4 regions of the Photobacterium piscicola genome follow, and region 1 is predicted to be linked to each of the others. Evidence: predicted binding sites of a transcription regulator. Region 1 holds the regulator's gene; each other region holds the start of a gene.
The links. The regulator CRP, encoded in region 1, controls carbon source genes, mostly activating them, when cyclic AMP is high. The targets are predictions, from matches to a motif close to TGTGANNNNNNTCACA.
Positions count from the first base shown of each region.

Region 2: recB (exodeoxyribonuclease V subunit beta) is a predicted target of CRP. The motif match lies at 3,265-3,280, and genes of this name have one in related genera.
Region 3: nagE (N-acetylglucosamine-specific PTS transporter subunit IIBC) is a predicted target of CRP. The motif match lies at 3,272-3,287, and genes of this name have one in related genera.
Region 4: cdd (cytidine deaminase) is a predicted target of CRP. The motif match lies at 2,578-2,593, and genes of this name have one in related genera.

Region 1 is NZ_CP175534.1:595,391-603,040, forward strand. It holds gene astA (arginine N-succinyltransferase) at 1-174, shown strand, start outside; gene astD (succinylglutamate-semialdehyde dehydrogenase) at 187-1,647, shown strand; gene ACJZU6_RS02840 (DUF1338 domain-containing protein) at 1,688-2,482, shown strand; gene ACJZU6_RS02845 (hypothetical protein) at 2,533-2,727, opposite strand; gene crp (cAMP-activated global transcriptional regulator CRP) at 2,907-3,539, opposite strand; gene ACJZU6_RS02855 (OsmC family protein) at 3,922-4,326, shown strand; gene ACJZU6_RS02860 (phosphoribulokinase) at 4,428-5,297, opposite strand; gene ACJZU6_RS02865 (YheU family protein) at 5,449-5,661, opposite strand; gene ACJZU6_RS02870 (hydrolase) at 5,729-6,727, opposite strand; gene ACJZU6_RS02875 (ABC transporter ATP-binding protein) at 6,791-7,650, opposite strand, start outside.
Region 2 is NZ_CP175534.1:946,958-954,607, forward strand. It holds gene recB (exodeoxyribonuclease V subunit beta) at 1-3,121, opposite strand, end outside; gene recC (exodeoxyribonuclease V subunit gamma) at 3,407-6,868, opposite strand; gene ACJZU6_RS04700 (TDT family transporter) at 7,083-7,650, opposite strand, start outside.
Region 3 is NZ_CP175534.1:1,968,725-1,976,374, forward strand. It holds gene ACJZU6_RS09440 (sensor histidine kinase) at 1-912, opposite strand, end outside; gene ACJZU6_RS09445 (response regulator transcription factor) at 893-1,573, opposite strand; gene nagE (N-acetylglucosamine-specific PTS transporter subunit IIBC) at 1,758-3,140, opposite strand; gene ACJZU6_RS09455 (phosphatase PAP2 family protein) at 3,593-4,315, shown strand; gene ACJZU6_RS09460 (transcriptional regulator) at 4,393-4,755, opposite strand; gene ACJZU6_RS09465 (DUF411 domain-containing protein) at 5,431-5,892, shown strand; gene ACJZU6_RS09470 (hypothetical protein) at 6,009-6,968, opposite strand; gene ACJZU6_RS09475 (MarR family winged helix-turn-helix transcriptional regulator) at 7,034-7,462, opposite strand; gene ACJZU6_RS09480 (DUF3861 domain-containing protein) at 7,570-7,650, shown strand, end outside.
Region 4 is NZ_CP175534.1:1,821,492-1,829,141, reverse strand. It holds gene sbcB (exodeoxyribonuclease I) at 1-651, shown strand, start outside; gene ACJZU6_RS08745 (hypothetical protein) at 817-1,338, shown strand; gene ACJZU6_RS08740 (CidA/LrgA family protein) at 1,460-1,804, shown strand; gene ACJZU6_RS08735 (CidB/LrgB family autolysis modulator) at 1,801-2,487, shown strand; gene cdd (cytidine deaminase) at 2,703-3,590, shown strand; gene ACJZU6_RS08725 (DMT family transporter) at 3,723-4,598, shown strand; gene purT (formate-dependent phosphoribosylglycinamide formyltransferase) at 4,761-5,936, shown strand; gene ACJZU6_RS08715 (thiopurine S-methyltransferase) at 6,014-6,652, opposite strand; gene ACJZU6_RS08710 (hypothetical protein) at 6,718-6,999, opposite strand; gene ACJZU6_RS08705 (hypothetical protein) at 7,078-7,371, opposite strand; gene ACJZU6_RS08700 (nitrous oxide-stimulated promoter family protein) at 7,610-7,650, shown strand, end outside.

The DNA of each region.
Region 1 (7,650 bases):
GAACATAGCAGCCAACAACATTATCTTATCTCAAATGGTCAGTTAGCAGGGTTTCGAGCGGTTGTGGCTTCTATTGCGATTACTGCACAAGGACAAGCCATGATGACCGCTGAGGTTGCCGCTGCACTTAATGTGGAAATGGGTGATGAAGTAAGGTTAATAGCCCAACCATAAAAGGAGAGACGAATGAGCTTATGGATTAATAATCAATGGCTAGTGGGCGATGGTGAGCGATTTCAATCACTCAATCCTTATAATGATGATGTGGTTTGGCAAGGTAATGCTGCGAGTGTAGAGCAAGTTGAGAATGCTGTTGCTGCTGCAAATTCAGCGTTTTTAAACTGGCGAAATACGACGTTTAATGAGCGCTTAGCCGTTATTGAACGCTTTGCTCAATTACTGCAACAACATCAATCACAATTGGCACATATTATTGCGGCAGAAACAGGTAAACCAGTATGGGAAAGTACCACGGAAATCGCGGCGATGATTGCCAAAGTTGGGTTATCAACGCAAGCTTATCATGAGCGAACGGGTATTCGTCAGCGTCAGCAGGCCGAAACTACCATGATTGTTCGCCATCGTCCTTTGGGGGGGATGGCGGTATTTGGACCATATAACTTCCCCGCACACTTACCTAATGGCCATATTATTCCAGCATTGTTAGCGGGTAACACCGTGGTATTTAAACCCTCAGAACTGACACCTAATACCGCTCAACGAATGTGTGAATTATGGCAACAAGCGGGTATTGCTGATGGGGTGATTAATTTAGTACAAGGTGGACGTACAACGGGAGCGGCGTTAGCCATGGCAACGGGAGTGGCTGGAGTATTGTTTACCGGGAGTGCGCAAACGGGGCATTTGTTACATCAACAATTTGCGGGGCAACCGCAAACTATGTTGGCTTTAGAGATGGGAGGTAATAATCCATTAGTGATCGGCCAAGAGTATGGTGACATTGATGCGGCGGTATATACCATCATTCAATCGGCTTTTTTAAGTGCTGGACAGCGTTGTACTTGTGCACGGCGATTATATATCGCCACAGGAAAAGCTGGCGATGCTCTGTTAGCCCGTTTAGTGACGGTCGCTTCACAATTGCTGGTGGGTGATCCCTTTGCAACCCCTGCACCGTTTATGGGGCCATTAATTTCTGCTGTGGCGGCGGATCACATCATATTGCATCAACAACAACTTTTGGATGCTGGTGGCGTTGCTTTATTAACGGCAACGCGGGGACAAGGCGCAATTGTGACGCCTGCGATTATCGATGTTAGTGCTATTACTGAACTTGCGGATGAAGAATATTTTGGACCACTATTACACGTTAGTCGTTATGTTGATTTTACTCAAGCGGTAGTCAGTGCCAATCAAACTCGCTATGGCTTAGCGGCAGGGCTCATTTCAACCGATGAGCAACAATGGCTCTATTTTATTGAACATATTCGTGCTGGTATTGTGAATCGAAACCGACCCTTAACGGGAGCGAGTGGTGATGCACCTTTTGGTGGCCCAGGCGCATCAGGAAATCTTCGCCCAAGTGCTTATTATGCTGCGGACTATTGTGCTTATCCTATGGCGTCTGTTGAAGGGGATGATGTGCAATTACCGTCTCAATTAGCGCCAGGAGTAAGCTTGAGCTAAGGTTTAATGAGTGATAATGCTTTCAATAGGCAGGCTGATTATGGAATCTATTACCCAACTTTTTGATGGTTTATGGCACGATTATAGTCACCGCTTATGCCCTTCAGCGGTGCAAATACAGCAGTTGTTAACCGAGGACACAGCATTACTTAATGATCATATTGCATTGCGCAGCTTTGGGTTACCGAAGTGTGGCTTAGCCGTACTGGCTGCGCCATTTATTGCTTTGGGTTACCAACCGCAAGCAAAATATCATTTTAGTGCCAAAAAGCTGTATGCCGAATCCTTTATTCATGCAAACCCGGTGTTGCCAAAAGTCTTTATTAGCGAATTACAATTAGCGGGGTGCTCGGCTGAATTACAACATACGATACGAGCCTTGCTTGATCAGGTTGATGATGATTATTTTCGCCAACCTGATTTTATTTATCGTGGCCGTCCATGGCAACTTGACTTTGCGACCTATCAATTTTTAGCGGCTGAAAGTGAATATGCAGCGTGGGTTGCGGCACACGGTTTTGGCGCTAACCATTTTACGGTGAGTATTAATCAATTAGAACAGTTCTCTAATCTTGAAGAGGTTAATCATTTATTGCGCCATAACCAGTTTGTTATTAATCAAGCGGGCGGGGAAATAAAAGGTAATGCTGAGGTGATGTTGGAACAATCAGCAACCATGGCTGACAAGGTGGGGGTCAGTTTTCGAGATGGTATTCATAACATCCCTGGTGGATTTTATGAATTTGCAAAACGCCATCCCCAAGCGAATGGTGAGTTATATTCAGGGTTTGTGGTTGCTTCGGCGAATAAAATTTTTGAAAGTACAGATCGTTAATTGTAAGCCAAATAAACAGTGCTTAGCGCATAAGCACTGTTGTTGAAGGGTTAGTTATCCAGTGGTGAAGCCCAAACACCTGATTCATCTGCAGGGCAGCGACGTAATCCGGTTTGTTGTTCGAGATAACAGCGACTATCACTAAACCCTGTCATTTCAATGGTTGTTGGCTGACTAGTTAATATCCCAGGTACCGTGGTGTAACTGTTAACTGAAAAGCGTTCAATATCCATATTGACCATCATCGATTTAAAATCCATTTGTGAGCAAAATGTAGCATAAATAGATGTTATTACAAGTTAAAATTTAACACTAATGCCTGAGTGTTCAATGATTGTTTTACGGTGATCATCTGGGGAGTGATAAAAAAAAACCGCAGGCATAAGCTGCGGTTTCATCGGTGATTTTGGTATGACTAAAATAATTAGCGTGTACCGTAAACCACAATAGTCTTGCCATGAGCAGAAATAAGATTTTGCTCTTCTAGCATTTTAAGAATACGGCCGACTGTTTCGCGAGAACAACCTACGATCTGACCAATTTCTTGACGAGTGATCTTAATTTGCATGCCATCAGGGTGTGTCATTGCATCAGGTTGTTTTGCAAGATTCAGTAATGTCTGTGCAATACGACCTGTAACATCAAGGAACGCAAGATCACCCACTTTTTGACTTGTCACTTGTAGACGACATGCCATTTGAGCAGATAGACGCATTAGAATATCTGGGTTAACTTGAATTAATTGACGGAATTTTTTAAATGAAATTTCTGCAACTTCACAAGGGCTTTTTGCGCGAACCCAAGCTGTACGTTCTTGGTCTTCTTCGAACAAGCCGAGTTCACCAATAAAGTCGCCCTGGTTTAGGTAAGAAAGGATCATCTCCTTACCTTCTTCATCCTTGATTAATACAGCAACAGAACCCTTCACGATGTAGTACAAAGTCTCTGCTTTTTCACCTGCGTGAATTAACGTGCTCTTTGATGGATATTTGTGAATGTGACAATGGGAAAGAAACCACTCTAAAGTTGGATCTGTTTGCGGTTTACCTGGAACCATATTACTAACTTCCTCTGCATATGTTGCCCAACAATATGTTCTGTAAAGATAACTCGACAAAACTGTGCGTTGGCAGAGTTATTCACTCAGCTGATGGGCTGCGAGCTAACTTAAACTGGTTTAGAGTGTATCCTTTTTTTGGGGCTTTTTCTTGATATTGATCTCGATGACCCGCTCATTTATGAGAGATAAGTGTGCACATGATCACATCGTTGTGACTTAGTTACCAAAAGCACCGTTTCAAAGTGATTTTGCTCTCCAATTCTAGCAATAGAAATATGCAACACAATTAGCATTAAACAAAATAAATAACGTTTACATCGATGGAATTATCAACAAAAATAAGATCAAATTTTAAATAATATAGCTCAAGGATATAAAAATGCAGTCACGTGTAAAATGGGTAGAAAACATGACGTTTGTTGGCCAATCAGCATCGGGCCATAGTGTCGTTTTAGATGGTAACGGTGGTGAAAAAGGGCCAAGTCCAATGGAGTTGGTATTAATGGCTGCCGGGGGATGTAGCTCTGTGGATGTTGTTAGTGGTTTACAAGATTTACAACAGCAGATCACGGCTTGTGAAGTGAATATCTTCGCCGAACGTCGTGAACAAGCGCCACGAATTTTCACTCATGCCAATTTACACTTTGTTGTTACTGGCCATGATTTAAATGATGCACTAGTGAGTAAGGTGGTGGCTGACTCGCTTGAAAAATATTGCTCAGTTTGTTTGATGCTAGGTAAAGGTGTTGAAATGAGTCACAGCTATGAGATTGTTGTGGCGTAACTCGATGACGATGACGGTTGCTGATATCAGTAACCGTTTATCAACGAGTAGTGAGAGCTACGTCTGATACTTACTTCTGAGTATCATACAAGAAATAATGCTTACGCTATTTTTCCATTTTCAATGAGTTGTTCAAGCAACGGTCGCATAATCAGTTCCATCGCAAAACTCATTTTCCCACCAGGAACCACAAGGGTATTGTGGCGTGACATAAATGAGCCTTGAATCATCGCCAATAAATGTGGAAAGTCGACATTTTTTAAGCCACGAAACCGGATCACGACAAAGCTTTCATCTAAACTTGGAATACCTTTCGCACTGACAGGGTTTGACGTATCAACGGTAGGGACTCGTTGAAAATTAATATGGGTGCGAGAAAATTGGGGTGTGATGTAATTAAGATAGTCATCCATTGAGCGCACAATTGATTCCATCACCGCTTCTCTTGAATGACCGCGGTCGCGAGTGTCGCGAATGATCTTTTGAATCCACTCTAAGTTTACAATGGGCACCATCCCAATCAGTAAATCAACATGCTGAGCGACATTGGTTTCACCATCAACCACACCGCCATGTAGCCCTTCATAAAATAACACATCAGTATTTTCAGCTAACTGTTGCCAAGGCGTGAAAGTACCCGGCATTTGATTATAAGGTACGGCTTCATCAAAGGTATGTAAGTAACGCCGAAACTTGCCACTGCCGTCTTGAGCATATTGCTCGAAAAAGTGGGCTAACTGTTCAAAGTCATTGGCTTCTGCACCGAAATAGCTGATATGACGACCTTGTTCTTTGGCTTTACGAATCTCACAATCCATCTCTGGGCGAGTAAAACGATGAAAACTATCGCCTTCTAACCATGCGGCGTTGATGTCCATCATATTAAACATTTTGCGGAAGGCTTCAGAGGTGGTGGTCGTACCCGCGCCTGATGAACCAGTGACAGCAATAATAGGGTGTTTTACCGACATAACTCACCTTGTTGTTGTGATTAGCACAGGTTTAATAACAAATAATGGTCAGCGATAAATGTTACTACATGTTTGCTAAAATGTCGGTATTAAGTGATAAAAATGCAACTGATACCAAGTTTTAATGGTTATCGCTACAATAATGTAGTGATTACATTTGATTGCGGAGCTTAATATCTACTGATTCATGCAATTCAGAGAAAACAATTACAGCATCACCAGATTGTAATTGGCGTCGTACATAAGCCACTTTATCACTGAGGCTGATTTCAACTTCGCCATAATCAGTGCCTTCTCGTAAAATAAATTGTTCGATAAGGTTAGTGAGTGTTTCTGGTGCGATGTCTTGCCAAGGGATAATCATTACAACTTCTTAAATGACTAATAAAATAATAGCCGCAGTATATTCTTAAAATTAGCATGAAAGAAAGTCAGTCATTATTTGGTTGGGTTGTTTGATGTTGATCTAATTGTTGTTGAAACCATGCAGGCACTGTGTGCTCTAACCAAAATTGTGGTTTGAGTAAGCTGCCATTGATAAAACCGACATGACCACCGGTGGCTGATAAATCATAACGAATGTTGGCGGGTAATGGCTGTGATGGAATAACATCGCTGTTCATAAACGGATCATCTTTAGCATGAATGATTCGTAAAGGACGACGAATATTTGTCAGTTGCAGTAAGCCACTGCAACGTTGATAGTAGTCATTAGCATTTTTGAAGCCATGTAATGGTGCTGTTACTGCTTGATCGAATTGCCACACATTGTTAATCGATGCTAACTGTTGCTGATTAATGGGCATAGTGTGAGGCTGACGTTCAATCTTTTTGGCAATGGTGCGTTTAAGCGATGTTAGTAAGTAGCGTTGATATACTCGTGAGAACCCTTGCTGAATACGATCAGAACAGGAGGCAAGGTTAAGTGGTGGTGAAATCGCTTGAGCGGCAATCAGTTCGCTATTGTCACGGTAGTTAGCTAAGTAATTAATCAATACATTACCACCCAGAGATACCCCAACAGCCATAAATGGGCGTTGTGGAAATTGCTGCCGTAGCCATTGAATGAAGAAGCGTACATCTTTGATGTCACCGGAATGATAGCTTTGTGGATGACGATTTAATTCACCGCTGCAGCCTCTAAAATGCATCATTACTCCAAGCCAGCCTTGCTGTTTGGCGGCCATCAATAAGCCATTAGCATAAGGGCTGTTAAAACTGCCTTCTAAACCATGTAATAAAATCATCAATGGCTGATGATGGTTAGTGTGGTCTGGCTGCTCTGTCCAAGCAAGATCGATAAAATCGCCATCAGGCATTTCAAGGCGTTGAGTGATAGGGGTAAAGAGGGGCTGGCGACGAATAAAGCGAGGTAATAAGGTTTGTAAGTGAGGATTACCTAATCCGGTAGCAGCGCTAAATGGTTGCATGTAATGTCCTTGATCTTAATAAAAACGCCGGAGTAATAAAACTATCACTACGGCGTTAAATGATCACTCAGCGTTAAGCTGGCTTTCCATTTCTTCTAGTTGTTCTTGTAGTTCCATCCAGGCGACTTCAATGTCTTCAAGATCGGATTTAGCATCGCCTTGAAGCTTCAACTGTTCATTCATTTGCGCTTTATTTTCAGGCTCATAAATGGTGCTATCACTTAATGCTGTTTCTGCAGCGGTGATGATCGCATTAAGCTTATCCATTTGCTTTTCAAGCTTAGTGATCTCTTTGCGAATCGGTGCGGTTTGTTTACGGAACTCAGCATCTAAACGTTTTTGTTCTTTACGTGATGCAGCACTATTGTCTTTATTGGTTTCAGGTTTTGCTGCTTGCTGCTCACGACGTTCATTGCGTTGCTGTTCGCCTAACCACTTGTGGTAATCACCTAAATCACCATCAAAAGGCACTACTTGGCGATCGTGAACCAAGTATAAATCATCGGTCGTTGCACGGAGTAAGTAACGGTCGTGACTAACAATAACCATTGCGCCTTCATAAGATTGCAACGCGAAGGTCAGTGCTTGACGCATATCTAAGTCAAGGTGGTTAGTCGGTTCATCGAGTAACAATAGGTTTGGACGTTGCCAAACAATTAACGCTAATACCAAGCGCGCTTTTTCACCCCCAGAAAAAGGACCGACTTTCTCTAGTGCTTTATCGCCAATAAAACCAAAACTGCCTAAGTAATCACGCAGTTGTTGTTCGGTTGAGTTTGGCGCGATACGTGCCATGTGTTGGACCGGGGTGTCATCAAGGTATAAAGTTTCTAATTGATGCTGAGCGAAGTAGCCAATTTTAACCCCTTGTGAGAACGCCATATCACCGGCTTTAGCGGGTAAATCACCTGCGAGCATTTTAA
Region 2 (7,650 bases), 350 kb from region 1:
TATCCGCCAACCGCAACGTATCGCCATCAAGCGCACAAGTTAATACATCCTGAATTAACTGCTGCAGCACAGGTAACCACGCTAATTCATAATTGTCTAGTTGCAGTAATTCGGTTAGTTTCGCGACCGTTTCAGGACAATCAACCGCAGCAGTAAAGTCAATTTCTTCAAACACAGTATGTAAAAAAGTACCAGGGCGCGCACCACGTGGAAAAGTATAAATAGAATATTGTGGCTCTAATTCTAACTCGCCATCATCACTCTCTTCGGTGACATTTTGCACCGAATCAATATCAAATCCAGGCAAATCTAAACTACTATCATGGGCGGTTTGATGGCCTTGTTTGACTAAATTAGAATAACTGGTCATCCACCAATTACGTTCCAATGAGGTTGAAAATGGGCGTTTAATCAAGGCCTCAGTTACTTCATCTTGAGGCTGCCATTGAACATCAGCAAGCTGTGGCGGCTCAGCGACCGTAATTGCAATTTGGGCTTCACAGAGCTTAGCTAAGGCTAATTCAAGTGCTGCCACACCACCAGCTTGGCCATTCTGCACTAAATGCCCCATTGCCGAGCGATGCAACCCCGTTGGTTCTTTGGTGCTACGACCATTACGAATTGGTGCCATACCGACATAACACCCATAAACTGCACGGGTTAATGCCACATAAATTAGGCGTAGATCTTCAGCTAATCGTTCTTGATCAGCTTTTTCTATTGCTGGCGCTTGTTTCGCAATATCGAGTACCGTGATGTTATCCACTTCATCGTGATATTTAACTTCGCCTTTGCTATCAACTTCACGGTAACTGCACACAAACGGCATAAAGACTAAGTCGTATTCCAAACCTTTTGATTTGTGAATGGTAACAATCTGCACCAAATTACGTTCTGATTCTAACCGCATCACTTGATCATCAGCATTACCGTTTGGTTCTGCTACATGTTCAGCTAGCCAGCGCAATAGAGCATAATCACTGTCTAGCGTCTGACTTGCCTGTTGCAATAACTCACCAATATGCAGCAAATCAGTCAATTTACGTTCACCGCCATCTTCGGCTAATAAGCGCTCCGCAATTTGATTTTTCGCCATCACACTGCGCAACATTGGCATTACACCGCGTTTTTGCCACTGCTGACGATATTGCTTAAAACTATTAACCGCAATTTCCCATTCATTCTCATCATTATTGAGTTGATCGAGTTCAATCGCAGTACGTGCAAATAATCCTGAAGCCAATGCTGCACGTAATATACGATCATCTTCAGGGGTTAATACCGCTTGCAATAACCGTTGAATATCGGCTGCTTCTGAGGTTGAAAAAACACTATCACGGTTAGACAAATAAACACTGGCAATGCCTTGTTTGGATAATGCTTCACGCACTAAGTGCCCTTCAGTACCAGTACGTACTAATACCGCAATATTACCCGCAGCAATCGCATGTTGCTGTTCACCATCTAAAAAGTACGCTTGGTGCTGTTGTGATTGAGTCAGAATATGTTGAATTTGTGCCGCTGTAGCTGCGGCCATTGTCGCTTGATAATTACCTTTAGTTATTGGCTTACCGTCAGGGCTATCTTGTAACCAAAACGTCAATGCATGTTGTGCTTCACCATTTAACCACCAGCTACGTTGAGCTGCTTTAGGACTATGATCAACCGCTAAGAATTCAATATCTTGATCATAAATAAACGGACTATCTGGCTGTTGAAACACGCTATTAACCGCAGCAATCATATTAGCTGTCGAGCGCCAGTTAGTCGCTAATGTATAGTGATCAGTAACTTGGCGACGGGCTTGAATATACGTAAAAATATCGGCGCCACGAAAGGCATAAATAGCCTGCTTAGGATCACCGATCATAAACAAGCCACATTCAGGATGATGGCGGTAAATATCACTAAAAATACCGTATTGCAATGGATCGGTATCTTGGAATTCATCAATCATCGCCACCGGATATTGGGCTCGAATTTTACTCGCGAGTAGATCATCAACATCATTATCAATTGCAGCGCCTAACTGCGTCAGCAAGTCATCAAATGATAACCACCCTTTACGCGCTTTAGCGTCAGCCAATAATTGACGACAATGCTCAATTGCATGGGCTAATAGTGGCTCACGCAAGTTAGCCGGATTATCTAACAGTTCAGCAATAACATTAAAAACCGCATGCTCAGGCGCATCACCTTTGGCCGTTTTTTCAATTAATGTCTGCTGATGGAAGCGAATCAAATTATCAGGCAGTTCATAACCAACAGTAGGTTGCGCAGCCCATGCACTGACTTGCTCAATCCAATTGGGTAAACTTTTTTTGGTATAACTGCGTTTATTGATACCAGAATTAGCAATTAAAGCTTCAATATCTGCTTGATGCTGACGCCACAACGCTTTTACTTCATCAATCCGCACAATATTTTGCTGGTGTAATTGTTCTAACGATTCAGTCATCGCCACCACGGATAATCGCACTGGCGCACCAGTTAAACTATTGCCAATTTCTTTTAATAATTTAGTTGGTGCAGACCAAATTTCACGAACCTCATGCGCCAGAGCTGGCGGCAAGTGATAAAAATTACTACGCCAATAATCTGCAACCACCAACTTTTTTAATTGGCTTTCATCAGTCACAAATTCATTATTAAATCGACTGCCTGATTCAAACGCATTTTGAGTCAGCATTCGTTGACAAAAACCATGGATAGTATAAATCGCGGCTTCATCCATCTGCCGTTCGGCTTGTAAGAGTAGGGTTGCGGCTAATTTATGATCTGGATATTCATTTAATAACGGCGCAATAACAGGATCGTGGCTAACACCACGACTAAACGCTAACCGCGCATCATGAATACGGGCACGAATACGATCACGTAATTCTGCCGTCGCCGCTTCTGTGAAAGTTACCACCAAAATTTGATCTACGGTCAATTGCTGTTGATGACGCGTCGCCTCACTACCATGCGCTAACAATAGCCGTAAATACAAACTTGCGATGGTAAAGGTCTTACCCGTTCCTGCTGATGCTTCGATCAAACGCGTACCATGCAATGGAAACGTCATTGGTTGCAGAATATTCGTTAGTACGTCATCCGTTGTTAGTACTTCAGTCGCCATTATGTTACTCATCCCATGGTTGCTATATGTAACAACAGCACTAGCCTGATAGTTTTCAATGTCAGTAATTTGGCTCGTTATTATGTGACCCAACACTTATAAGTAAATATTGGCACCTAATATTCTGTTGTGTTCCTATATTGTGAGAACTTACTCACGGTTTATACGACGGTGGTTAGTTAGTATCAGCGCCAGAAACTTGGTCACCTCTGGACCTGTGGCCGCACAGCGAACACCCTACAACTAACAATGATTTGCTGGCGGCCACACTACTTCACTACCGCATTATTCTGGCTTAATTTCTTTACTGTTCACCACCACAGCTTGTAACACCAATGCCGCTAATTGATTCGCTTCTTGTGCCACATCATCATTCCACTGCGGCCATACTCGCTGAATATAATCATCACTACCTTCCCCTGCAAACAAGTAACCATCGTTAAAACATTCAGCCATTTTTGTCAGGGCTTTTTGTTCGGTTTCTTCATCACTCTTCCAACTACCATCACGGCCAATATGGGCTTGTATGGCTGCCATCGCAGTTTTAGGAAAATAGGCTAACGGTTGATTTAAACCTTGGTAATACAGTTCAATCAACTGCTGTAAATAAGCTAGCGCTTGCTGCGGTTCAATAATTTGTAATTCAAACTGCTTATCAGTACCAATGATATGGGTAACCTGTTGAGTTTCAGGCACCGATATAGCCAAACATAAATGATCAAGCCAAGCCGTTAGCAGATCTTGTGGACGAATTTTGCCAGTACGGTAACGTAAAAGACCTGACTGATAACGCTGCTTGAGCCAGCCTTGTAAAACAACATTATGCTGAGCTACCTGCACCGTGATCGCCACTTCTTGATCCGCTAATGGTGCATGAATTAATGGCTCAATCACATCAGTTAAATTCGCCACCGCTTGGCGACTAGCCGCTAAATCAAGATCACCAAATGCCGCCACTGGTAAAGTACCCGCAGCCCGTTGTTCAGCGGCAAACTGATGATAAATGACATCAAGATCATCATTTTTTAACTTGGCATCTAATAATAATTCCAATAACTGATCGCGAATTAAATAGCTTTCCAACCCGTTAAGAACAAACGGCTCATCATCTTCTAATAACCCCATTGGCGCTTCAAAATACACTTTAAGACGACGGTTAAAGAAATAACGTACTGGTAAACGCCAAAAACGTTGTAATTCTGCTAACTCTAGAACTAAAACCTGATCATCAGCCATCGGTTCAGCAACTAACGCATCAAGTTGAAATGGCGCACTTGCTTGCCCATCACGGTTAGCCGCAGGTAACCATTCAATCGCAAAACTGGCGTGATCGCCAATAAACGCACTGGGGCTAAACGGCACTAACGGGTGATGTTGAATTAACTGTTGTTTGATATTGTTTGCAGAAACATCTACCGCTAACGGTTGATCGCCCGCGCAGCAATAGCCTTGCTGACAATACTCCACCAGCTCACTGACTAACACTGATGGTACTTTTGGGGCATTGTCTTGAATCGAACGTCCAACATAGCTGATATATAATGTTTGTTGAGCGGATAACAAGGCTTCTAAAAATAAGTAACGGTCATCATCTCGACGAGAACGATCTCCAGCCTTAGTGCGGCCATTCATAAGATCAAACCCTTCAGGAGCTATATTACGCGGGTAAGCCCCATCGTTCATTCCTAATAAACACACCACATTAAAAGGAATTGAGCGCATTGGCATCAGGGTACAGAAATTAACTTGTCCAGCTAAGAAACGTTGACTAACGCGCTCACCAGAGAGCTTATCTTGCAAGTATTGTGTCAATACCGCTGGCGTGATTTGCCCTTGATAACCCGCATCTTGCAATTGCTGATGCAACCGCTGCAAGTTATCGCGAATCGATTTTAAAATTAACTCACCTTCCAGCTCAACTACAAAAAAATCATCCAGTAGCTGATGTAATAACTCCGCCCATTGATTAACGGTTTGTGCTTGTGCCAACGCGTAACGATATTCAATTAAGCTATCGATGAATCCTGCTAATTGTCCTGCTAATTCAGCATCTAACCCTTGTACTTGTTCATAAGCAGAGATCCCTGCAAACAGCCCAGTATCATGTGGCATTGCATAACCTAATAGCATTCGCTGAATACCAAATAGCCATGTATTTTGCAGCTGTTCAGGTAAATCAAATTGACTGGCTGTGTGTTGATCAAGCCCCCATCGAATACCTGCTTCTTCAATCCATTGTTTGATTTTTTCAAAGCTAATACTATCAAAACCAAACTTTTCCATCACCGCTGGTACTTCTAACAGTTCTAATAATTCAGAGGCATGACAGCGGCTATCAGGTAAGGTAAGTAAACGTAAAAATGCCAATAAAATAGGATTTTCTTGCTCTGCCGTACGGTCAGAAATAGAGAAAGGAATGTAACGATTACCCGGCGCATTACCAAATACCGATTGAATTGCGGCACTGTAAGCATTGATATCAGCCACCATCACAATCACATCACGCGGCTTTAGGGTTGGATTGGCTTCAAACATCGCTAGCAATTTATCATGCAGTACTTCCACTTCACGCATTGGGCTATGACAAGCGTGAATGGTAATAGACTGATCATCAGTAGCAATCGGGAATTTGTGCTCGCTGGAATCGAGTTGAGTATCGTCTTGACGATCTTGAAGGTTTAAAATATCTGCTTGAATAGCATGTAACAACGTATCTGCTTCAATATCAACAAAACCTGCGTCGACTTCATTGACTTCCATTGCCGATAACAAATAAATATTATCTCGCCCAAGTTTCCCCATCGATGCTAATAAGCTATTACCAACAACATCATTGTGCATGTCATCGTCATAATTATTTTGATCGTTGTCTTTAAGCACTGACAATAACGCCTCAACATCATCAGCAGTGGCGATATTTTGTAGCTGTACTCGTTGTCTCGCCGCTAAACGTGCCAGATGTTTACGATCGCGAATATCACCCCAATAATATTTACACGGGTTAGTAAACATTAAATGGACATCAATATGTTCACCAATAGCAGCTAACGCATCGAGATAACGTGGTGGTAAGGAAGAAATACCAAACACAAACAATCGTTGCGGTAATCCCGCCGCCAGTAACGCCGCCTTACCTTCATTACCAGAATAATTGTTCAGCGTTTCAATAAAGTGATCGTACAAATTAGCACGATGATACGGTGATTGTTCTAAGGCTAAGGTTTGATCGTAAAGCGCTTGCCATAAGATCGGTTGCCACGGGTGCTCATCATTAAGCTCTGTGACGGTTTCGCCCGCTTCCCATTGCTGGATCCATTCGGGGCGATACACTAAATATTGGTCAAAAATATCGGCTATTTTTTCAGACAGTTGGTAACACTTTAGCGAGTCATTATCGTTTTCTAAATAACGCTGTAATGGTTCAAATTCAGGTTGATCAAATTGTTGTGGCAATACCTGCATTAATTTCCATGTCATCGCTTCTTTATTAAATGCACTTCGCTCGGGCACATCAGCCAAAACTTGAGTAAACATTTTCCAAATAAAAGTCGCAGGTAATGGAAATTCTATATTTGCCGCCACCCCAAACGAGGTCGCTAATTCCATTTTTAACCATTGTGACATACCTGGACTTTGTACCAGAATTTGCTCTTTTTCAAACGGATTCGCTAACGGCTGTAAGCGGATCAATTCAACGAGTAATGATTTAAGCAGATCAAGCTGATTTGAATGATAGACAGTGAACACGCAGATATTCCACAGCAGAAAAATAGATAACCAAATTGTCTACCATCACTGAGATACTGTAAATAAATACAGCTTAAAAACGCCAAAAAGCACCACAATTAATATCAATACGTTGTATAAACACCAATAAAAAAGCCCAGCCAAATTGACTGGGCAACACACTCAACATTTATGGGTACAACAACACATTCGTGAAATTACTGCACCATTGCTATCAAATGTTGTGTGGACAGATTTCACTGCGTTGGAATAATCGACTCACTGGTCGATAAAAAGCTAAATAGCGAATGGCTACATAACCAATAATGATACTTGCAACATATAATTCAATTGTAGCTAAACCATGAACTTGAGCGACATAGTGAGCATCAAAGCCATAACTCTTCATCCAAGCAGCGGTTTTAAATAAGGCCGTCGCACCAATCGCCATAGGGAAAGTAAAGGCGGCATAACCTGGGCTAAACTCTAAGCGTAATAATCGGAAAAAGGCTAAGTAGATCACCGCAGTCATTAGCACCGCAATACCACCTAACATCGCCACGATCACTGGTGACGGTGTAGCGGTAATTGTTAGGTAACCCGCCAAAGATAGACTTGCAGGCGCTGCCATAATCGCAATGGTTGGTTTAGCGCCATCAGGCACTTCATCACGGAACATAAATCGGTAGATCATCATTGGTAACATCACAGCATAAGCAAGCATACCAAACATCAATAATACATAGGCAAGTGGGTGTAATGCTGCCACACCAGGAAATGACACATCAGCAACAATAATACCA
Region 3 (7,650 bases), 1.4 Mb from region 1:
TCGACAAACTTGAGACAAATCAACCCATTCTTTATCAATATGCTGTTTACCACTGTTTAAATTAGCAATTTCAAGCATACCATTAAACATACTTAACAAGACTTCCAAATCATCATGACATGCTTCTAATTCTTTGGTATGTGGCGCCGTATTTTGTGTCAGTAATCGTTCTAAACGCAGCTTCATTCGAGCAATAGGGGTACGTAAATCATGCGCCATACCGACCGACAATGCCTTTAACGATGTTTCTTTTTTCTCTACTTGCTCAATCATAAAATTAAGGTGCATTGCTAGCACATCAAATTCATCATCATTAGAACTAACCGGTAACTTAACCCCTTTTTCACCCAATATAACGCGGTTCATTCCCTGATTAACTCGTGCTAATTTTTTTAAAATAACCACCGCAAATAATGAAGCTCCAGCCAACATAAGAATCACAGGCACCGCTATACCAGAAAGTAACATCGGAATAACAGTTTGTCGGTACGATTGCATAAATTGAGGATTAATTTTTATGACTAATTCCATTCCTAAAGGCAACGGTATCACCTGAGATAATTGCGATGTTTTACTACCATGACCAAAGATAAAAGACGCTGTTGGATAAATTAATAATTCTTTGTTAATACGCTTTGTTGGCTGTATGACGTAGCTAAATGTCGTATTACTTAGTTTACGTTGCGCTATCGTTCGATATAGTGCACCACTGTCACCTTTATTAACTATCATCGAAAACAAATTAGCTTCATTAACTAAATCACGTTTTAATTGCTGGTGGTAAAACGTTTCAGAACTAACCACTACCTGATTGATAAATAGAATAAATATAAAAGCGACACAGGTAATAAAATACATCAACACTTTAAAAATAGTTGATCGCGACAGGTTTTCAGACCCGGCGTAAGACATAACCAGCCCCTCGAACAGTATGGATGAGACTCGGCTCTCCTTCTTGTTCTAACTTTTTACGCAAATTAGCAATATGCACATCAATAACATTGGTTTTTGGATCAAAATGGTAGCTCCAAACTGATTCAAATAGACTCATACGAGAGACAACACTTTCGACATGTTCCATTAAATATTGCAGTAACAAGAACTCTTTTTGCTGTAAATTAATCAGCCGAGAACCACGCCATACACGATGTGATTTAATATCTAATCGTAAATCATCATAGCTATATTCAGACGACACCGTCGCAGCAACGAGTTGATTACGTTTAACAAGAATATTGGCACGAGCAACAAGCTCAGCTAAAGCAAAAGGCTTCGTCAGATAATCATCACTTCCCGACGTTAAACCGACAACGCGATCTTCAACGCTATCCATTGCACTTAATATCATCACAGGCGTATGGTTTTCCGTTGCTCTTAACGCTCCTAACACTTTCAAGCCATCTAATTGCGGTAACATACGGTCTAAAATAATCAGCTGGTATTCACAACTTGTTGCCATCATTAAACCTTGATGACCATCCTCAGCTTCGTCTACTACAAATCCATGCTCGCGTAATCCTCTCGCAACAAATTCTCGAGTAGTAAGATCATCTTCAATTATTAATATTTTCATTTCATGCCTAAACCTAGATCTAATCACTTATTCATGCTTTGTTCGTAACGCGCCAGTATTATACACAGTCCACTTCTATTTTTTAGCTATAAAAAAACGGCCTACCAGAGGTAGACCGTTTAACGCGACCATAGGGGGAAGTTATGAAATCGCGAAGACTGTATTTTACTTAACTAATGATGACTTAAAGTGCTTTCATTTGGTTAGCAATAATTTCAGCTTGTGGACCTAAGATAACTTGAAGGTTATTTGAACCTACGTTAACCACGCCCTTAGCGCCTAACTGTTTAAGTTTTGCATCATTGATGATTGAGCGGTCAACGATACCTAGACGAAGACGAGTGATACAAGCAGAGATATCGGTTAGGTTATCTTTACCACCTAGCGCTTCTAGGTATTGTTCTGCTAAATCAGCCTTGCTATCTGAAGTTGGGTTTGAATCTTCTTCTGGTGCATCTTCACGACCTGGTGTTTTAAGATTGAACATCTTAATCGCACCAACAAAGATCACGAAGTAAAGCGCACCAACCACTAGACCCATTGGGATAATTTCCCATGAATTATGCGCTGCTGGAGCGTTAAAGTTCAGGATGTAGTCAATCAAGCCAGATGAGAAGCTAAACGCCATGTGGATATTAAGCATTGATGCAACAACAATACTAAGACCCATTAAGATAGCGTGAACAACATATAAGCCAGGTGCTAGGAACATGAACATGAATTCGATTGGTTCAGTGATACCAGTTAAGAATGCAGTTAATGCCACACTCAATAACATACCACCAACAACTTTCTTGTTCTCTTTCTTAGCCGTTACATAGAAAGCCAATGCCGCACTTGGAAGGCCGAACATTACTACTGGGAAGAAACCACTTAGAATACGTCCCGCAGATGGATCACCCGCAAAGAAGCGTGAGATTTCACCCGTAACCACTTGACCCGTTGCAGGATCAGTGTAATTACCGAATACAAACCAAACCATACTGTTAAGAATGTGGTGTAGACCAAGTGGAATCAATAGACGGTTAGCAACACCGTATACGAACTCGCCAGGTACGCCACTGGTTAGGATCCATTGACCTAAGTGGTTAATACCACCTTGGATTGGAGGCCATACTACACTGAATGCAAAAGCAAGAATCAATGCAACTAAACCAGTAATGATAGGAACAAAACGTTTACCACCAAAGAAACCTAAGAACTCTGGCAATTTGATTGCATGGAAACGGTTGTATAACAGGCCTGCACACACACCAATAATGATACCACCCGCAACACCTGGGTCGACATCAGCATTAAGTGTCTTAATCGCAGCCATCATAATGAAATAACCAACCGCTGCCGCAATTGCTGCTGCCGCTGAGTTATCTTTTGAGAAACCACCCGCAACACCCATTGCAAATAGAAGTGCTAAGTTGGTGAAAACCGCCTGACCACCTGCTGCAATAAAAGGTATATTTAATAGATCGGGTTGTCCAATACGCAATAAAATACCAGCAATAGGCAATACTGCGATTGGAAACATTATCGCGTTTCCGAGCTTTTGGAAATGTCCAAGAATACTCATTCCCTTCTCCATATCATTACATCAAAATTAATAAACAACATATGTCGTTTAAGCATGTGCTAACCATACAGTAGTTAGCTAAACTTAGTTTAAGATAAACATTAAGTTTTCTTAATGTTGGCGCATTTTCACGTGACAACCTTCACAGATTAAGAAAGAACACTAAAATACACTCAGTAAATTTACAAAATTAACATTACAGAAACAGCTATAATTGTAAAATTTATGAGGGTGATTTATTATATTATTGTGTAAAAGACAAGAAACATGAACCTTACCTGACAAATAAGTATAGAAGTTGTTATTCAACGATTTTCTTAATGACATTTTGTACAATTTGTGCGAAAAAGACAGCCGTTTTAAATCATGAAAAAATGTCAATTTTATGACACTCGACCGCTTTTTTTATGGCTTACTTAATTATTATTAAATGACAAGATTGAACTCTCTCCATGATGACTTTTATATCTAAAAAATTACCTAATTTTTTTGCATTAGGTTTATTTGCTATATTACTCTTTATCGCCATTCATATTTTCCCGATACCGGCATTCACTACACCTGTCAGCAATCCAGCAGGCATCTCATTTGCATTACTTACTGATAGTGCAGGCAGTCCATTCTTCCTTATTACTGCAGCATTACTGTGCTTATCACCTGTTTTTATGCGGTTACCAAAGAAAACAATCACTAAAGTATGGATTCAATTTGGTATTTTATTAGTATTAAGTTTTGTCACTAAAACAGTATTAAAACACGAAACGGCGATTCCTCGCCCTTACAGCTATGAATTACAACGCCTACATTTAGTGGAATCTCCTGAAGCTTTCTACGCATTAGATACAGCCGCTAAAGATAATGTTGTAAAAGAAGCCTCTGCTTATGTAAGTTCTTGGCGTTTACGTAGCTGGGAAGGTGAAACAAACTACTCTTTCCCTTCAGGCCATACTATTTTTGCTGCTATCTGTGTTTTATTCTGGGGTGGTTTCTTTATTCGCCGAGGTAAATATCTTTTAGCAGGAGGGTTAATTGTCTGGGCAACAGGTGTGGGTATTAGCCGTTTATGGTTAGGAATGCACTTCCCTTCTGATGTCATGGGCTCAATACTTGCCGCGACGGTACTTTATTTCTTTGTTCCTGAGTGGGATGAAAACGCGAAGAAAAGTAAAAAATAATAGTCAAGTAACTACCATTTAAAAAGGCTCATCGCATTATGCTATGAGCCTTTTTTTATAGAATAAATAACGCTATATCATGCATCACTAATGCTAGGCTTATGTTCATACTCAACAACAAGTTGATTACCAACATACGTTACCTTCTTTATTTCACCATCAAATATAAAAGTATTCTTAACAATAGAGTTTGCTAACGATCCTTTTTGTACCGCTTCACGTAACGAAGGAAGTATTAAAACAGGATCAATATTTAAAATGCCACAAAAATCATTAACAAACTGATGTTGAATAACAGCATCCCCTCGCAGAATGTCTGAAAATTCAAGTTGCGTTAACTCTAGCTTTTTAGCCATTTCAATTTGAGTTATACGCATTTTTGCTTTATAGCTCATCCATGTATCGTGCAAAACTCGACGATCTTTTTCAGTATATTGCATTTTCTTTCCTAAAAGCGCTTTCAATACATTAAATAAACCCAACGTTATTCATCACACTGCGCAAGGGTGAATTTAAACGAATTGATTTTTTTCATCCATAAATTAGCTGTAAGAATATGTGTCAGCCATTCATACAAGCAATATAATATAGATATATTTAATACTTTATTACAAGTTATTCGTTGTCGAATTGCGTATTAAACCTATAATGCACAAAAATCATAGAAGGATAATAAAACTAAAAATGCTACGTTCTTGGTTATATTTTATTGTACATAGTGTGCTAATCATCACTGTATTCACCAATACAGCGTATGCACACATGACACGAATAACACCAATGACGCATTGTAGTGAGATAGAAATAGCTAGCTGTTGTGATAATACAAAGGTTGTAACCCTCTCACTTATCGCTAATTGCAGCGATGACTGTAATGATAGTGATTGTTCATCACAGCATCAGCCAGCATTGCTCTCTAACTTTAGTTTTCAATCTCTCCATAGTACCGAAATACTCATAAGTGCTTTGTGTCACTCTCCTCGTTATTATCATGAGCCCTTGCTAAAACCGCCAATGGCGTAAGTATTTTCTCCACAAACACCACGTTACTTACCTTATTATATGTCACCATCTCGTACTGACTGGTGTGCATCGCGTTATTTAGGAATATCATTATGATCATCAAACATACTTTACTAGCTTGTGCTCTTTTTGTTTCAGCAACAACGGTTGCGGCAACTACACCAACAACATCACCAATAATCAAAGGCACGAATTACTTATCTCCCTACTGTGGCTGTTGTAAAGAATGGGTCGCACATATGAAAGATAATGGCTTTGAGTTAGAAAACATTTATCAAGAAAACCTCACGCCAACCAAAATAAAACTGGGTGTATTGCCTGGATATGCGTCTTGTCATACCGCCCAAATTGAAGGTTATACTTTTGAAGGTCATATTCCAGCTGCGGATATCAAACGCTTTTTAGCAAGTAAGCCTACACGTATGAAAGGATTGGCTGTTGGTGGAATGCCAGTAGGATCACCAGGCATGGAATATGGCGATCAAAAAGACAGTTATAATGTGGTCGCTTTTGATGATAAAGGTCGAACAATGGTATGGGCTCAACATAATTAATCATACGCATCTATTGCCTTGTCATTAAACAGTAATAATGAAATAAAAAAAGCCCGTTGACCTTGTTTACACTCAAAAGAGATAAACACATCAACGGGCTTATTTATTGAATTCTGTTACTGAAATAAAACTCGATTAGGATCATCATTTTCTGCCCATAATGGATCTAATTCACGTTTTTCAAAGTAAATTTGCAAGCCATTAAAATAAGTAAAAGCTGTCAACTCTGAATCTTTACCAAAATGTTCAAAAAATACGTCTTCGTGATCCGCTAACTCGACTAGCGTTTGAATACCCCGCTCTAATGCCCATTGAATCGCAGGAGGTGCAATAATAGTTCGATATAACATCAATTGTTTAATATCAGCCAATGCGATTTTACGTCGTTCTTGCACTGCACGGTGTGACACCTGCGCATTCGCCTGCTCTTCTGCCAATAACGCTCGTAGGCTAGCTAAGCTTGATTCTCGTTCTGCTGTCGAATAGCCATAAGTCGTTTTACAAAAACGTAAGGCATAAGTCATTTTTTCACGCCCCACCAACTCAATTACTTGCTCAAGGTAAGGCTGTGGAATCGCATACAACGCAGCTAACTGAGTTACAGCATGGTTTAAGCTAGTATAGATAATACCATCATATTCAAATTGAAATGTTGTTGTCACATCATAGCAAGGCAAGCCATCAATATTAATTGCCCATCCCGCGTAATTGACCCGATCTTTAGCAATTTCAAACATTTTCCAGCCACTAAGACGGAAACCTTCTAGAGCTTTACCATCCATTTCTGATGATTCAAGTTCTTCTTTGGTCCAATTAACACCAATTTGAAGATGCTTATGGTATTTCTTATGCAGTTGTTGTTTCACTTTGTCGCGCAATAAATCTAAGCTACTGACCTTTACCGCGTTAGCAAAAGCAAAACACTCTTGGCAACACGGCAACATAATCGGTAAGGATTGATTATCATAATTTGGAACAGCCATAAAAGCATGGCTATCGAAATACGGTTCACCGCAAAACCAGCAGGTATGACGGTAATCAAAAGGCACATCAATATTATGGTATGAAGAAGTCATTTATCTGCTATTTGTAAGTTAAAGTACGTTGAGTATTATGCAAAGACTGATCCCCAACAACAAGGTTATTTATGACGAAGATTATCCGTCATTTTATCGGCTAACTGTTGAAAGACAGCTATCTCATCAGAGCTAATATGCTCTGTTATTTTTTCTTGCATTGCATTATCAATCACAGCCAACTTTTCAACAATTTCCATACCACGCTCGGTAACACATAAATACGAACTGCGCTTGTCTGTTGGATTCGCTATTTTAGTAATAAATTCTTTTTCTATTAATGTGTTAACTAAACGAGTGATTTGTGCTTTATCGCGTTCTAACATTGTTGCTATATCAATAGCAGTACAGGGTGTCATTTTGTTAATGATCTTAATCACTCGAACATGCATCGGCGTCACACCGAGATCAAGTTGTTCAATCTGTTCATGCAATTGACGTTTTAACGCATGTACCAATTGAAATAAGTTATCTAGCATTTTGTTATTAACCATTACATTTCCTGCGCGCCCATAAATATATAGTTGACAATATCAATCAAAATACAATATAGTTGACATTATCAATCATATTTCGTTTTATTTCAAATAAGAATCCAATTATGTCTAATAAAAAAAACTATCGAATTACCATTGAAGAAGTAGAATCTCAATCAACTATCGCCCAAACCATGCAGTTTGAA
Region 4 (7,650 bases), 1.2 Mb from region 1:
ATCTGCGTTAACCTTGCCCAAGATCCAACCCCATTAATTGAGCTTGATGCTGATCAACTGCGTGAGCGTTTATACACTAAGCGTATCGATCTTGGTCCTGATGAGTTACCCGTCCCGATTAAAGAAGTGCATTTAAACAAGTGTCCTGTGCTTGCCCCTGCCAAAACATTAAAAGCAGAAGATGCAGCGCGACTCGGTATTGATCGTGAGTTATGCCTTAAAAATTTGGCGTTATTAAAGCAGCACCCTGAAATACGGGCTAAATTGCTGGAAATGTTCAGTGTTAAACGTGAATACGCCAATAGTGATAACGTTGATACCATGCTTTACGATGGTTTCTTCTCCACCGCTGATCGCTCAACGATGGATATTATTCGTGAAACAGAGGTTGAGTCACTGGCTACATTGGAAATCAATGTTGAAGATGAGCGTATTAAACCGCTGTTGTTCCGCTATCGTGCGCGTAACTACCCATTAACACTCACCTATCAAGAACAACAACGTTGGAAGCATCATTGCCAAGATTTCTTTGAAGAGAACATGACCAAATACATGGAGAACTTTGAAGCAGCGGCGCTCGATTGTCAGTCAAATGAGCACAAAATGAAGATCATGAAATCACTATATGACTATATTAGTAAATTGATGTAATTCATAGTGTTACATATTTAAAAATACAATAAGCTCATCACAGGAATCTTGTGATGGGCTTTTTTATTATTAATGAGATCTGTTATTTGATGATTATCGTAATTCCGTCAACACTTAATGCTATCGAGTGAGGTTGTGTTCGAAGGGCTTACAAGTAGGTGGATAATGACAACGAAAACGGCAATAAAATGCTATCGCTTTGAAGGTATTGATTTTATTCCTGAAGATAGGCTACTTCGATGGCATGATAATCAACAAACTTTGTTAACTAATGACGAATCCCGTTTTTTAGCCTCTCTTTGCCATCTTGCGGGAGAAGTTGTCAGTATTGAATCGGTCTATCGTTATACCTTCACCTACCCCAATGCATACGAGGATAGCGGAGATCATCATTATGATCTCAATATTCTATTATTATCACTGTCTAAAAAATTACTTCGCAATGGCAAAATGGCGATACCTATCTATATTATCCCTAGTTATGGCTTTCGCGTGTCATTACCCAATACCGCAGCAGTGCGTAATGAAACACCTGTATTAAAAAAAGCACCGTCATGGTCAAACATTACAAAAAAGCACACAATAAAACCGTTCCCTTTGGGAATAAAGACTAATTACGCAACTATTTGCACCTTAATAATCATTACATTTACACTACTGCTTGGTGGGTACATTTTGACAATATAGCAACATTAATGCTTGTTTTATCAACAGAAACCAATATAGTTCATTAACCGCCATTAATTAGTGTGACAATTATCATGTTTATTTGTATGATGATTGGAAATATTTAAGAGTCATACCACCCATGAATTATATACGCTCATTTGCTATCGTCATGATCTGTTTCTTTTTAGGACAAGGCATTCAGCACTGGTCTGGATTACCGGTTCCTGGCAGTATCATCGGCTTATTTATTCTTTTTATTGCTCTTGTCACTGGCATTTGTCGTGCAGAGTGGGTTGAAAGTACCTGTAATTTATTAATTAAACACATGGCATTGTTATTTGTACCTGTTGGTGTTGGTTTAATGAATTATTTAGGTGTCATTGAAAATAACGCAGCGATCATTTTTGCAAGTACCCTTGGCAGCACCATTATTGTATTAATTGTTATTGGCCTAGCGGTACACCATAAGGAGAAACAGTCATGATTTGGTTGGTGGCAACCTTAGTCTGCTTTTATGTTGCACGTTATTTAGCAATGAAAATTAAAAATCCTTTTTTCAACCCTCTTTTAATCACGCTTATTGTTATGATTTTGGCCTTAAAATGGTTGGAAGTGCCTTATCAGACCTATTTTGCACAAAATGAAGTGATTAACTATTTATTGGGTCCTGCGGTTGTTGCATTAGCTTTCCCGCTATATCAACAAATTGGGCTTATTCGCAGTAAGTGGAAAACCATTTTAACCTCTTGTTTTGTCGGTAGCGTGTTATCAATGACCTTTGGTACTGCGATTGCTTTTTCAATGGGTGCGGATGCTCAACTTGCAGCAAGTATTTTACCTAAATCTATCACTACCCCTCTTGCAATGGCGGCTTCTCAGCAAATTGGAGGGATTCCTGCGATTACCTCTGCAATGGTGATTATTGTGGGGTTATTTGGTGCGGTATTAGGTTATCCGATCATGAAATTATTCCGCGTGAAACATCCACTAGCAAAAGGCTTGTCAATTGGTACGGTGTCACATGCATTAGGTACAGCAAAAGCCGTAGAAGAAAACTATCAAGAAGGTGCATTTAGTTCTTTAGCTTTGGTTATTTGCGGCATTATGACCACCTTATTAGCCCCACTGATGTTTCCTCTACTATTACGTATTTTTGGACATGCTTGATCAGCAATAGCACAATTGAGCACAAAGCATACAAAACGGTCAATTTTTACTAAGTCATTGAAATGTTGTATGCTTTGTTACAGAAACAAGTGTGACGCCACTCTCAGTAATGTAATAGGTGTAATGGCAAAACCAACAGTGTGATCAAGATCACTTCTAACTCATTGTGATTCACATAGAATGTTTTGCCATAAACAATGAAGGAGTAACACCCAATGTACGCACGTGTTATAAAAGCATTAAGCTTATTACCTGCTGAATTGGCGTCAGCTTTAAAGCCTATTATCGAAGATTCAAATTTCGACTCAACGATCAGTCCTGAGCAATTCGAATGTTTATTATCAACAACGCACATGACTGATACTGAACTTCGCTTGGCCCTCCTTCCTCTTGCTGCTTCCTATGCTGTAGTCCCTATTTCTAATTTCTATGTTGGTGCAATTGTACGTGGCACATCTGGCCGCTTATATTTTGGTGCTAATATGGAATTTGAAAACGCAAGCATGGCTTGTACTATTCATGCTGAACAATCTGCCATTAGCCATGCATGGATCAAGGGCGAAGTGGGCATTAAAGATGTCACTATTAACTACAGTCCTTGTGGTCACTGTCGTCAGTTTATGAATGAATTAACATCAGCGAACGACATGATGATTCAACTGCCACAACGCGAACCAATGACACTGCAACAATATTTACCTGATTCATTCGGCCCGCTAGATTTAGGGGTTAAAGATGGTCTATTAAGTGATTTTGATAATGGCATTCGCATTGAAGAAGGTTCAGAGCTTGCGATTAGCGCCTGTAATGCCGCTAACCGTTCTCATGCTCCTTACTCAAAGAACTTCAGTGGTGTTGCATTAAAAGCACAAGATGGCCGTATCTTTGAAGGTATGTATGCAGAAAATGCAGCCTTCAACCCAAGCTTACCTCCTCTGCAAGTTGCATTAATTAATATGAATATGTCTAACTATTCATTGTCTGAAATTGCAGAAGCGGCACTGGTAGAAAGTGCAGAAAGTAAAATTAGTCAACTTGCACGTACACAAGCATTATTAGAAGCACTGAATCCTGATATTCAACTAACATATGTTGCTTATTAAGTCGGTAATTGATTTGAATATTCGAAAAAGACCGCCTCACTGGCGGTTTTTTATTATCTAAACTTGATCAATGTTGGCTATCAAACATCAAAAGCGTATTATCTCGCCACCTATTATTAGAAGCCAATGACAATGTCTCAAACACACAATCCTTTGAAAGGAGCAGCATGGATGCTCACGGCTGGGCTCGCGTTTGCTATCGTAAACAGTTTAGCTCAGTACCTTAGTATCAAACTGCATGTTCCTTCCACGTCTGTTGCGTTGATCCAATACTTTATTGCATTAATCGCTATGTTTCCTTGGCTACGTACATTAGGTATTCGTCAATCGCTTAAAACCAACCACTTTTGGTTACACTGCTTACGGGTGTTTTTTGCGGTTATCGGTATCCAGTTATGGCTATGGGCATTAGCCTACCCTGTCCCTATTTGGCAAGGTATTGCGCTACTAATGATTTCCCCACTATTTGCAACAATCGGTTCAGGGCTCATTCTAAAAGAAACTGTCGGTAAAGCGCGTTGGTTGGCAACATTAGGCGGTTTTGTTGGTGCCATGATTATTCTTGAGCCATGGTCTGAAGATTTTAACATCGCGACATTATTGCCTGTAGGTGCGGCTTTTTTCTGGGCGGCTTATTCATTGATGGTGAAGAAACAATCTAGCCATGAATCACCAACCACGATTGTGATGTACCTGCTCATTCTAATGACACCGTTCAATCTTATTTTAGCTGCGCCTGACTTTACGATGCCAACAGTGAGTTTTAGCTGGTGGTTATTAATTATTGCGGGCTTATTGACAGGCTTAGCACAATGGGCAATCGCTAAAGCCTATGCCGTAGCTGATGCTTCTTTTGTACAACCTTTTGATCACGCAAAATTACCTTTAAACGTATTAGGTGGATGGTTAGTCTTTGGTTGGACACCACCCGGGCGATTATGGCTTGGCGCTGGAATTATTATTCTTTCAGTTGCTTTTATTACCCACTGGGAAAATCGCAAAAAATAATCATTTAAACCGCTTATGATAAGCGGTTTTTTTTCGCTTTCCGTTCTTCAATTATGAGATTCCTATCAAACACCCACCAAAAGCAAACGATTGCGCAAACATCAAAATAAGGTATGATTAACGGCAGATTTCACCTTTAATGACAAATCGTAAGGAATTTCAATGTTTGGTACAGCTGCTTGTTCTGATGCAACCCGTGTATTACTGCTTGGCTCTGGTGAGTTAGGCAAAGAAGTTGCTATTGAGTGTCAACGTCTTGGTCTTGAAGTGATTGCTGTTGATCGTTATGAGAATGCACCAGCAATGCAGGTAGCCCACCGTAGCCATGTGATTGATATGTTAGATGGTGATGCACTTAAAGGTATTATTGCCCTTGAACAACCCCACTTTGTTGTCCCTGAAATTGAAGCAATTGCGACAGATACTTTAGTTGAACTTGAAAGCCAAGGTGTCAATGTCGTCCCCACCGCTAACGCGACTAAACTGACTATGAACCGTGAAGGTATTCGTCGTCTTGCCGCTGAAACCTTAGCTATTCCAACCTCGCCTTATGAATTTTCTGATCAATATGCCGATTTTGAAGCCTCAGTGCATCGCATTGGCATGCCGTGTGTTGTAAAGCCGATCATGAGTTCATCAGGCAAAGGTCAAAGCGTGATTAAAACTGCCGCAGACATTGAATCAGCATGGCAATACGCACAAGAAGGGGGACGTGCAGGTGCAGGCCGAGTGATTGTTGAAGGCTTTGTCGATTTTGATTATGAAATCACCCTACTCACAGTGCGCGCGGTTGATGGAGTACATTTCTGCGCACCAATTGGTCATCGCCAAGAAGATGGCGACTACCGCGAGTCGTGGCAACCACAGCAAATGTCAAAAGCAGCCTTAAAAGCGGCTGAGGATGTTGCTCAGAAGGTTGTGAATGAATTAGGCGGTTATGGCCTATTTGGGGTCGAATTGTTCGTTAAAGGCGATACAGTGCTGTTTAGCGAGGTATCCCCTCGCCCGCACGATACTGGAATGGTAACCCTGATCTCTCAAGAGTTATCTGAATTTGCATTGCATGTCCGTGCCTTTTTAGGCATGCCAATTACCACGATTACACAGTATGGCGCATCAGCTTCTGCGGTTATTCTTGCTGAAGGTATTTCTACCAATATTCGATTTGATAATTTAACCGCTGCGTTATCTCGCCCACAAACGCAAATAAGACTGTTTGGCAAACCTGAAATCAATGGTCGCCGCCGTCTTGGAGTTGCGCTTACACGCCGTGATAACATTGATACAGCTATCACTGATGCCATTGCTACAGCAGCAGACGTTAACATCATTCTGTAGCCTTAGCGGCGCAATTAAAGACAATAAAGGCGTCACATAGACGCCTTTGTTTTTCCAACTACGCTATTACTCGTTTATTAAACGTCAATTAGCCATACTTCTTCAGCAAAACGCTCAACACCACGCTGACGACGAGGATGGGTGGCATCCGCTTCATCACGCTCTAAGTGGGTTATTTTACAACCACTGAATAACGCTTCTATTTCAGTTCTAGGCACTGAGAATGGAGGCCCATCCATTTGTGGTTGTGGATAATCTAAGGTTACTAATAAAATACGCCCACCAGGTTTAACCAACTGCAATAAACGTTCAACATAACGTTCACGCATTGATTGTGGCATCGCAACCAATGCCGCACGATCATATACCACATCAACCGGTGCAATAGGAACGGTAAAATAGTCCCCTTGGTAGATTGTGATCTCATCAAATGAATACACGTGCTCACAGCCGATCCCAGTGACTAATGGCGTGTAAAGATTCTCAGCAAAAAAGGCTTTTACTGCAATATCGCTAAGTTCAATTCCAACCACATCGTTATGGCGTGCAGCGAGCCAAACCAAGTCTTCAGATTTGCCACACATTGGTACTAACACGCGATCATCACGTTGAGCATTCACCTGTGACCAGTATTTTATTAATAATGGATTAACGTCAGTTAAGTGAAAACCAATTCGATCTTCAGCCCAACGGCTATGCCAAAATTCAGCGTCCATGTATTACCTTCTTTCTTTATATATTTTTTATTTGATGCTAGTTGACCATAAGTCGCTATTGAGACTCAAGGGTTAAGTGCAGATGAAGTAGGAAAAACAGGAAGTGCAGGAAGTGCAGGAAGTGCAGGAAGTGCAGGAAGTGCAGGAAGTGCAGGAAGTGCAGGAAGTGCAGGAAGTGCAGGAAGTGCAGGAAGTGCAGGAAGTGCAGGAAGTGCAGGAAGTGCAGGAAGTGCAGGAAGTGAGAATAAACAAGCTAAACAAGCTAAACAAGCTAATGCAGGTAAATATGTTGCTTTATAATAATCAACAAAAAAGGGATGCCATAGCATCCCCTTTTTATTGACCACGCTGATAGCTAGATCAAAAATCTGTTTTTCAATTTTTCTATCGGAGAGTCATTGAATAACGATTGGAAGCCACTCAGGTTATGAAATTCTGAATAGTTTAATCGAATCACGACGAACCGTTACGCCACGGAAAGTTACTGGCTCTAACAACGTCATTAGTTGCTTAGAAACAAAAAACTTACCGCCATAGCTACGATCACCGCCACGATTAACCCAATCAGCAAATTCATCAGCCAGACTGAACATTGAGTTACCGACTAATAAAACTAGAACTTTAGCAACTTCGCTATCATTCTGACGGTTAAACTCTGCGTCACGAACTTTCTTACGATATTCGTCGACAATTCTTTCAAGGCACTCAAATCTGCTCATATACACCACCATAAAAATCGAGGCGTGGATACTACTGCTCAACTCCCGTTAAATCAAGCCATCTCAGCATGTTTCTTGTGTTTCATCATTAAATTTTTCACTTTAATAACATTATTAATACTTATCACTAAAAAAATTCGTCTTTATCTTCATTTTTTGTCATTTTGATAAAGTTTTATTTAAAATACATCTTTATACGAGTTAGAATAATTCCTTTTACTCATAGTGGTCATAAAACATGAATAAAGAAACTGACTTTCGTCTATTAGGTCGGCTTGA